DNA from 3 places in the Lactiplantibacillus sp. DA1 genome. Region 2 is predicted to be linked to each of the others. Evidence: predicted binding sites of a transcription regulator. Region 2 holds the regulator's gene; each other region holds the start of a gene.
The links. Region 2 encodes CtsR, which represses protease genes until heat stress. Its sites were predicted from a motif close to TTGGTCAAAAAAGGTCAAANA; they were not measured.

Region 1: the regulator CtsR is predicted to act here: its motif matches at 2,368-2,388, upstream of RXV91_RS07980 (Bax inhibitor-1/YccA family protein).
Region 3: the regulator CtsR is predicted to act here: its motif matches at 1,303-1,323, upstream of clpP (ATP-dependent Clp endopeptidase proteolytic subunit ClpP).

Annotation. Positions count from the first base shown of each region.
Region 1 covers NZ_JAWHTQ010000004.1:187,762-191,042, reverse strand. Annotated here, with positions in the region: gene polA (DNA polymerase I) at 1-1,200, opposite strand, end outside; gene RXV91_RS07980 (Bax inhibitor-1/YccA family protein) at 1,464-2,180, opposite strand; gene RXV91_RS07975 (helix-turn-helix transcriptional regulator) at 2,737-3,281, opposite strand, start outside.
Region 2 covers NZ_JAWHTQ010000001.1:162,914-166,194, forward strand. Annotated here, with positions in the region: gene RXV91_RS00780 (ATP-dependent Clp protease ATP-binding subunit) at 1-1,446, opposite strand, end outside; gene RXV91_RS00785 (CtsR family transcriptional regulator) at 1,465-1,932, opposite strand; tRNA gene RXV91_RS00790 (tRNA-Pro) at 2,441-2,514, opposite strand; tRNA gene RXV91_RS00795 (tRNA-Pro) at 2,565-2,638, opposite strand; tRNA gene RXV91_RS00800 (tRNA-Arg) at 2,646-2,719, opposite strand; tRNA gene RXV91_RS00805 (tRNA-Leu) at 2,730-2,815, opposite strand; tRNA gene RXV91_RS00810 (tRNA-Gly) at 2,824-2,895, opposite strand; tRNA gene RXV91_RS00815 (tRNA-Thr) at 2,919-2,991, opposite strand; tRNA gene RXV91_RS00820 (tRNA-Leu) at 2,995-3,076, opposite strand.
Region 3 covers NZ_JAWHTQ010000001.1:374,548-377,828, forward strand. Annotated here, with positions in the region: gene rpoN (RNA polymerase factor sigma-54) at 1-495, opposite strand, end outside; tRNA gene RXV91_RS01790 (tRNA-Arg) at 578-649, shown strand; gene clpP (ATP-dependent Clp endopeptidase proteolytic subunit ClpP) at 1,392-1,982, shown strand; gene RXV91_RS01800 (2-hydroxyacid dehydrogenase family protein) at 2,142-3,116, shown strand.

The DNA of each region.
Region 1 (3,281 bases), on a different contig from region 2:
AAGTAGGAGATCAAAGCCAACTTTGCCTAATTGAATTCCCAAACGATTTAAACCGACCGTCGTACGTTTCATATCAAAAACGTCCTTGGCAATTGTTGTACTACTCAAAATATCAGCAATGACTGGTTGCATTAGTAATTCCACGTCACGACTGATGTACCAATGGCCATCCGCCCCAATCGCAAAGCCGGCCAAAGCTGACGTATGATAATTCGGTGTTGGCATCTCCAAATAAAAGTCCACGTGGTCGGTAAATTGTTGCAATTCCGTCAGGTTAGCTTTCGTCAAGACGGTATAATCAATGGGCGTTGCTGGTTCGTCCGACTGTAGGTGTAATTTCTTCAAAAATGATTGAAAGTCCATCTTCTGATAAAACGCGGCCAGCTGGTCAAGATCCGGGCCATCATAGGATAAATCAGCCAATTGAACATCAATCGGCGCATCCCGCTTGATTGTGGCTAACACCTTAGCTTGCGCCGCTTGTTCGCGATCCTCAATCAGATGTTCCTTCATCTTGCTCTGCTTCATGGCATCGATGTTTTCATAAATGCCTTCCATCGTACCATACTGTTTGAGTAATTTAAGGGCGGTCTTCTCACCAACCTTAGTAACACCCGGATAGTTATCCGAGGTATCACCAGTCAACCCCTTCATGTCAATGATTTGTGCCGGTGTAATGCCCAGCTTTTCTTCAACATGGGCCGGCGTATAGCGTTCCACTTCAGAAACACCTTTAACGGTCACGGCCACCGTGGTATGCTCGGTCGTCAACTGGGTCAAATCCCGATCACCAGTGACCACGGTCGTCGTGTAACCGGCTTGATCCGCTTGACCAGCCAGTGTACCGATAATGTCATCGGCTTCGTAATCTTTTAATTCATAATGTTTGATACCGTACGCATCCAAAAGTTGCTTGATGTACGGAATTTGTTCAGAAAACTCACTGGGGGTCTTGGCCCGGCCGCCCTTGTAATTGTCGTACATAGTCGTTCGAAACGTCGTCTTGCCTGCATCAAAAGCCACTAACATATCCGTTGGTTCGACTGCTTTGATCATGTGGTCAAGCATTGTGTTGAAGCCATAAATGGCGTTGGTATGCAGGCCGTCTGGATTTACGAACCGTTCCAATTGGTTATGCAACGCAAAGAACGCTCGAAATGCCACACTGTTACCATCAATCAATAATAATTTTTTTGCCATTAGTTTGCTCCCCATCTCTTAATTTAAATCATCACTTTTATGAAAAACTCGTTATTCAAATCAATAACATCTTTAAGCTGACTGATTGATATTGAACAGCCGCCAGCGTAAGCCGAATGATAAGTTATTTACTCTTATAATTGTACCAAACAATTAACCAAAACGGGAGTTCGGCCCACCGAAAACCCGTGAAATAACTCATTTTTGGTAAATTAAAAGGATTATGACACCTTGGTCATAATCCTTAATAATTATCTTAATGATTAGTCGCGGCTTGAACCACCGAAGATTTGGACGAAGTAGAGGAACAAGTTAACGAAGTCCAAGTATAACTGTAAGGCTCCGGTAACGGCCAAACCAGTCGATGAAACCCGGTCACCATATTGTAAATACATGTCCCGCATCCGGTTAGCATCCCACATGGATAAGCCGGCAAAGATCAGTACACCAATAAATGAAAAAATATAACTAATCATGGCACTTTGTAAGAACAAGTTAACCAATGAAGCGACGATCAACCCAATCAGAGCCGCAAATAGATGCGTGCCTAACCGCGAAATATCACGCTTGGTTGTCGTCCCAATCACTGCCATCGTCGCAAAGACAGCGCCAGCCGCAACAAAGGCCCCAGTAATCACCGCACCCGTATACAAGGACAATGTAATCGACATTTCAACGCCAAAAATAACTGCAAAGAGCATCAGTAAGGTGAAACTCATCGCTGGGTTACGCGTCGCATTGACTTGAATGCCACCAATCATTACAAACATGCTAACAATGAAAATCATCAAGAAGATGAATGGGTGTTGAGCAAAAGCAGTATTAATTTGTGTTTGGAACGTGTTCATCGCTAAGTAAACGGTAAAGGCCGATACTAGCACAGCGATTGTCATAAACCCATACATTTTAGTTAAGAAACTACGGAGCCCAACTTGTGTATTGATGGTCCGTGGTTGTGGATCATTTTGAAAATTGTTCATAAAATCCCTCTTTCACCTAAAAATTGACTACTCGTTACTTTTTCCGAGTTAAGATTAAAATTGAGTTAGTGAATTGTTACTAACGCAGGGTGCGCCAGTAACAACGCCACACTAGTTTGTCAATCATTTGCCTATGACTAGCCATCTCAATCAGTCACCTCAACTTTCTTAACCTAAGTCTATCAAATTAGTCAAAGAAGGTAAAATAGTTTGTGCCTGTGAATTTAATAAGAATTTCTTATGTTTAATCGAATCCTATTCAATCATTGTCTTTAATGGATTACCAGTACATTAGGATTTTCTTGATTGTGGACAACTATAAACATTCATAATAGAACATCAATCTGTGGGACTTTTTGTGGGATATCTATGGGAGCTTTGCGGGAAATTTTTTAAGGCGCGGGCGGCGTCATACATAGCTTTCTAACTATAAAGTCCCACACTAGCAAACATTTATTCGCTGGTGTAGAGCTCAACATTATTTAATGTATAAAGCATTGATTAGTTTTAACACGTTGAAAATTACAATAAAAAGTTAGCCCTAGCCATTGACTTGTTAATTATTTTCTGAATCAAAAGCACCCTGCAAATATCGTTGTCGCAACGCAGCGACCTTGACCTCAACAACCTGATTATGATTGATCCGTGCAAAAGCTTCGGTTTCACTTATTAACTGCCTAATCAACGTATCTGAATGTTTTTGCTTAACAGCATTCTCAGCGGCTAAATATTTCAATCGCGGTAAATAATACGTGACATGTTCATCCGAACAAAGCGTTATCCCATCATCAATCAAATGATCACTAGTGATAAAGTCTTCACTGATCGCATAATATTCAGCCGTATAAAAAATCAAAGTTAATAGTCGCAAATAATCATTAGCATATCCTAGTGAGTCAGCATGCTCAACATAGTATCGTACTTTCTCAAAATAAAACTGGGCTTTTTCATGCTCGGCTAGGCGACCATACATGACCCCCAGACCGACATAAGCTAGTGGTGTAAAAATTGTTTGATGATCATCGTCCAAATCATCAATAATTTGCGAGAAGGAAAAACAAATATCATTGGCCGTCCCATTAATTAACGAACTCAGCATGC
Region 2 (3,281 bases):
TTGTAAATCATAATGTGGCGTTGTCCCTTCAGTGACTTGTGCTTCCTGATCCGCTTCAATACGATCAAGACGCTGTTTAAGTTGCATTTCTCGCTTACGAATATCAGCAGCTTGTTCAAAGTCCTGTGCTTCGATCGCAGTCTCTTTATCTTCACGTAGCTGAGCTAGCTTATCTTGATTCTTAGATAACTTCGTCGGCTGATCCATCTGATCAATTCGGACCTTAGCCGCTGCTTCATCCATCAAATCAATCGCTTTATCAGGTAAGAACCGGTCACTGATGTAACGACTAGATAATTTAACTGCCTGTTCAACAGCTTCATCCGTAATCGTAACCCGGTGATGTTCTTCATAGCGTGGCCGTAATCCGTTTAAAATTTCAACGGCTTCATCCTCAGTTGGTTCATTGACCATCACGGTTGCAAAACGACGTTCCAAAGCTGCATCAGATTCAATGTACTTTTGATATTCATTTAAAGTCGTGGCACCAATCGTCTGAAGTTCGCCCCGTGCAAGTGCGGGCTTCAAAATGTTAGAAGCATCAATTGCCCCCTCAGCACCACCGGCACCAATCAAGGTATGCAATTCATCGATGAATAAAATAACGTGACCATCGTTGTAAATTTCGTCAATTACTTTCTTTAAACGGTCTTCAAATTCACCCCGATACTTAGTACCAGCCACTAGCGACCCCATATCGAGCATCATCAACCGCTTATCGGCCATATCAGTTGGGACATCACCCGCAATAATCTTTTGGGCAAGGCCTTCCGCAATCGCCGTTTTACCGACTCCAGGTTCACCGATTAATACCGGATTATTCTTTGTCCGCCGAGACAGAATCTGAATCACCCGTTTAACTTCCTTAGAACGACCAACCACTGGGTCCATCTCTTGTTCACTAGCTAGTTGGGTTAAATCCCGTGCTAATGAATCCAGCGTTGGGGTTCCTTCAGCCTTTTTACCACCGCGATTGGCCGTATTGCGCTTGCTCATGGCGTCACTGACACCTAGCTTACGAAGGACTACCTTACGCGTCTGACCAAGATCTAAATTCAAGTTCATCAAGATCCGCGAGGAAAGGATACTTTCATCAGAAAGCATCGCTAACAATAAATGCTCAGTTCCAATCTTGTTAGCACCGAGCCGTTTTGCTTCATCACCGGCAACGGACAAAATCTCTTTGGCCTTTGGTGAATATGGCAAGTAGGTTTCCTTGCCAACATTACTTAACGTCCCATAGCCAGTGAACCGTTCAATTTCTTCACGAATGTCATCTTCACTAACGGCATATTGTTGCAACACCTTATTCGCAATCCCATTTTTCTCAATCGCCAAGGCTAGTAACAAATGCTCCGTACCAACTGCCTGATGCTTAAAATATTTGGCCTGTTCCTGTGCCAGTACTAACACACTCTTAGCACTAGGTGTAAATAAGTTATCCATTGCGATTCCTCGCTTTCTTTAGCTTTCGTAACGCAAGTGGTTCAGGATTCCGATAATTATCCGAGCCCGCAAACTATTTTCTAAGTCCCGATCAGTTAATCCTAACGTCTCGTGATCGATGGCCACTAAAATCAACTGTGCTTCCCTACGGTTTAAGACATCATCCTCATATAAGCTCTGAACGACTGCGTAGGCATCTCGTTGTGTGATAGAATCGCCAATCACTTGAATGAGGGCATCTAACACATCAGCATCATCGACCAAATTAACCTTTTCAATGCGAATATAACCACCACCGCCACGTTTACTTTCTACTAAGTAACCATTTTGGATCGTAAAACGGGTTTTAATCACATAATTAATCTGTGAGGGTACCACGTTGAAAAGGTCGGCAATTTCTGACCGTCGAATTTCAACATGCTCCGAGTCCGCCAAAATACTTTTTAAATACTTTTCAATAATATCCGAGATATTTTGACTTTGCATGTGCTTCACCCTTTTCATTATCTTTGACTAATATTGACTATTATTATACGAGGATAATAAAAAAAAGCAAAGAATTTCACCCTAACCGCGGACCAGTATGTCCTTAACGGTTGTTACAGCATAGCACGCTGACCGTTTGCTTTCAATTGATTGGACCATTTAGCACGCACTAATGATTAAATTTATGAGATCCTCGTATTCATTGAACTACCTATTTAAAATATGTCAAGTTACGCCACTTATCATGTGTGCTATCTTAATAGTGACGCACCACTGATCGCCAACAACTAATTTGTCCGGTATTTGCACTCATTAAGCTCAAAAGTCGACTGCTTAGGCCCACTAGACAAGTGCTAGTTAATTTCTAGCTTGGTGCCTGCACTAACCGCCGCTTGTAAGGCATTGCTGCTAACGGGACGCGGCTAGTAATGCGCTTAGACACGATCAGGGGTAAAAAAGGCCATAAAAAAAGCCAGTCAATTGACTGGTTTAGTTGGTTTAACCGTAATCGGGAAAACAGGATTTGAACCTGCGACCCCTACGTCCCGAACGTAGTGCTCTACCAAGCTGAGCTACTTCCCGAGAATATTAAATAAAAAGCCTTAGTACGTAACTAAGACTGTGTTAAACGATCGGGAAAACAGGATTCGAACCTGCGACCCCCTGGTCCCAAACCAGGTGCTCTACCAAGCTGAGCTATTTCCCGATACTAATGCACCCAGTAGGAGTCGAACCTACAACCTTCTGATTCGTAGTCAGACACTCTATCCAATTGCGCTATGGGTGCTTATTTAAAATGCCGAGGACCGGGATCGAACCGGTACGGTTATCACTAACCGCAGGATTTTAAGTCCTGTGCGTCTGCCAATTCCGCCACCCCGGCAAATTAAAAGCGGAAGACGGGATTCGAACCCGCGACCCCCACCATGGCAAGGTGATGTTCTACCACTGAACTACTTCCGCATAATAAATTATTAAATTGTAAATGCCGACTAGAGGATTCGAACCTCCGACCTCCTCATTACTAGTGAGATGCTCTGCCAACTGAGCTAAGTCGGCATGTGCGGGTGAAGGGACTCGAACCCCCACGTCGTAAGACACTAGAACCTAAATCTAGCGCGTCTGCCAGTTCCGCCACACCCGCATGATATTAAATCATGCCTTGTTGCCGGTCTAAACAGTTCTTACTGGTACGCCTTGACAACTATTTAACTTTATCATCATGTTGAATACTTGTCAACAACTTTTTTAACATAAATGGATAAATATACTTTTTATTGGATAAACAAGTTATATTTTTCCGACAAGAAATATTATAGCACGGTAGCCGAAAATAGCAAACCCTATTT
Region 3 (3,281 bases), 210 kb from region 2:
CATTAATGCTTCCTGCAAGCTACGCGCCCCAACACCCGGTGGATCAAGCTGCTGTAATAAGGTAATAGCATCTAATAGTTCAATCGGCGTCGCTTTAGTTGCCTGCCGAGCCTGTGCTTCATCGATTCGCAAGTAACCATTGACATCAACATACTCAATTAAGTACAGGACAATTTGCCGCAAATGGGTATCACGTAACGTCAAATGAATCTGATCCAATAAATATTCGAATAACGAGTGCTGATTCGAAGTCGACACCCGCTCAATGAAATCCGCCTTAGTGGTTACATTTTTGACTGCGTTCAAGCTTGCATGATTATTATTCCAATTTGTATCCACATCGATCAATGGGTTTTCTAATGCTTTTTGCGTCAGAAAATCTCGTAGTTCTTCCACATTAAACTGCAACATCTGAATGGATTGTTGTAGTCGCTGGGTCATTGCTAATTTCTGTGATTGCCGCTGTTGCTGGCGAAATCCTGGTCCCAGTGCCATAAAAATACCTCCCTGAATAAATTTTTATGTAAAACCCTTGTGTTTTTATCCATTATTCGCTAAAATATAATATGTTGTTTAGGCGCCCGTGGTGTAATGGATAGCACGTAAGATTCCGGTTCTTGAGATGGGGGTTCGATTCCCTCCGGGCGCATCAGTAGCTGAGAAGTGATTCTCAGTTTTTTTTTTGCACTTATTTAAGTGACAACTACTGGACTATACCAGTCACATCTTCATATGGTAACTTAATTTAAACCAAACAACAAGCAATATCCTTTCTGGGTCAGTAATAGTACCTATACCCGCTCATCCAAGTAAAAATAATCAAAAAGTAATCAGTTCAAGTAAATCATATACCAGTGTAGTCGTTTAGTAGATTTAATAACAGCTAAACTTACGCTATTCAAATAATAATTACTATAATTATATTATATTTTTTTTAACCATGGCAAATTTCATTCATACATCTGATACTAATTAATTCATTGCGAGCAGCTTGAGTCCAGCAACAAGGTCAAAGTAATTTGATTAGCCTACTAGCGTAATAACGGAATTATGCGGGCCAACTACTTTTAAATCACCATATTAGTACTGAATATGTAAGTCGATCACTGCTTAATCTTGAATCATTATTATAAGAAAGCATCATTTTCAAGCCAAGATAGACGCAATACTTAATCCAAGGCCTACTGCCTAAAATCGCTGAAAAAAAAGAGATTGGGTTCACCCAATCTCAAGCCGTATTATGATAGAAACCTAAGTATACCACGTTAACTGCATAAACGGAATTCTGTTTTTGAGGTTTTTCTTTTGACCTTCACTGACCTTAGCGGTAAACTACATTTATATTAGCAATCAGCTAATCAAATAATGCAACCTTAGGAGGCTAACAAATCATGTATCCAGTTCCTACAGTTATTGAACAGTCATCACGTGGCGAACGTGCTTATGACATCTATTCACGACTATTAAAGGACCGTATCATTATGTTATCCGGTCCCATTGAAGATAACATGGCAAACGCCATTATTGCCCAACTACTCTTCTTAGATGCTCAAGATTCAGGTAAGGACATCTATCTCTATATCAACTCACCGGGTGGTGTCGTTACCGCCGGCTTAGCAATCTACGATACGATGAACTTCATCAAATCTGATGTTCAAACCATCGTTATGGGGATGGCTGCTTCCATGGCCAGCGTCTTAGCTTCATCTGGTACTAAGGGCAAGCGATTTGCTTTACCTAACTCTGAAATCTTGATTCACCAACCATCTGGTGGCGCTCAAGGTCAACAAACGGAAATTGAAATTGTTGCGGAAGAAATCTTGAAGACTCGTAAAAAGATCAACCAGATTTTAGCTGACAACTCGGGACAATCCGTTGAAAAGTTGAACCATGATACTGAACGTGATAACTACTTAAGCGCACAAGAAGCTAAAGACTACGGTTTGATCGATGATATTATGGAAAACAACAAATTAAAATAAGTTAATATCTTTGACTGGGCTGACTTGACGTTGGTCCAGTTTTTTTTGTTCGTTTTCTTGTCATTCGTTTTGCAATGGCCCATACTGCACATAAGCAGGGATTACTACCCGGACAATATTACTTGTCCTTGAACTTAAAAGTAAAAAGGAGTCTCTATAATGACAAAAGTCTTTATCGCTGGTCAGCTTCCAGCCCAAGCCAATACGTTACTTTTACAAAGTCAGTTAGTCATCGATACTTATACCGGCGATAACCTGATCAGTCACGCGGAACTCATCCGCCGAGTCGCTGATGCCGACTATTTGATTACCCCACTTTCAACTCAAGTAAATCAAGATGTCTTAGACCACGCCCCACACCTTAAACTGATTGCTAATTTTGGTGCTGGCACTAATAACATCGACATCATGGCAGCGGCTAAGCGCCAGATTTCAGTCACGAACACGCCGAACGTTTCGGCGGTCGCAACCGCTGAATCAACAGTCGGTTTGATTATCAGCTTAGCGCATCGTATCGTGGAAGGCGATCACTTAATGCGAACTAGCGGCTTTAACGGTTGGGCACCACTGTTCTTTCTCGGCCACAATTTACAAGGCAAGACACTCGGCATCTTAGGCCTTGGCCAAATTGGTCAAGCCGTTGCCAAACGACTGCACGCCTTTGACATGCCCATCTTATATAGCCAACACCACCGCCTACCGATTAGCCGTGAAACGCAACTTGGCGCAACCTTTGTCTCCCAGGATGAACTTTTGCAACGTGCCGACATCGTTACTTTACATCTGCCACTTACCACACAAACAACGCATCTAATCGGTAACACTGCTTTTAGCAAAATGAAGTCAACGGCGCTCCTCATCAACGCCGCGCGGGGGCCAATTGTCGACGAGCAAGCACTTGTGACGGCCCTGCAACAACATCAAATTGCTGGCGCTGCACTCGACGTCTACGAACATGAACCGCAAGTCACACCTGGTTTGACCACGATGAACAACGTCATTTTAACACCTCATCTTGGCAACGCAACGGTCGAAGCTCGCGATGGTATGGCCACCATTGTCGCGGAGAATGTGATTGCGATGGCCCAACATCGGCCAATCAAGTACGTGGTCAACGATGTAACACCAGCATAGACCAATCAGTGCAGCTGTCTTGCATGACAAACTTAGGCACTGCAGAATCATTCATCGAAATAAATAAGCGGTCCACTTCGATTCGTCAAGACACTTCGACAAATCGGAATGGACCACTACTTTGTTTTGACCAAGGCAGCGTATGGACCTGGCGCTCCTACTAAG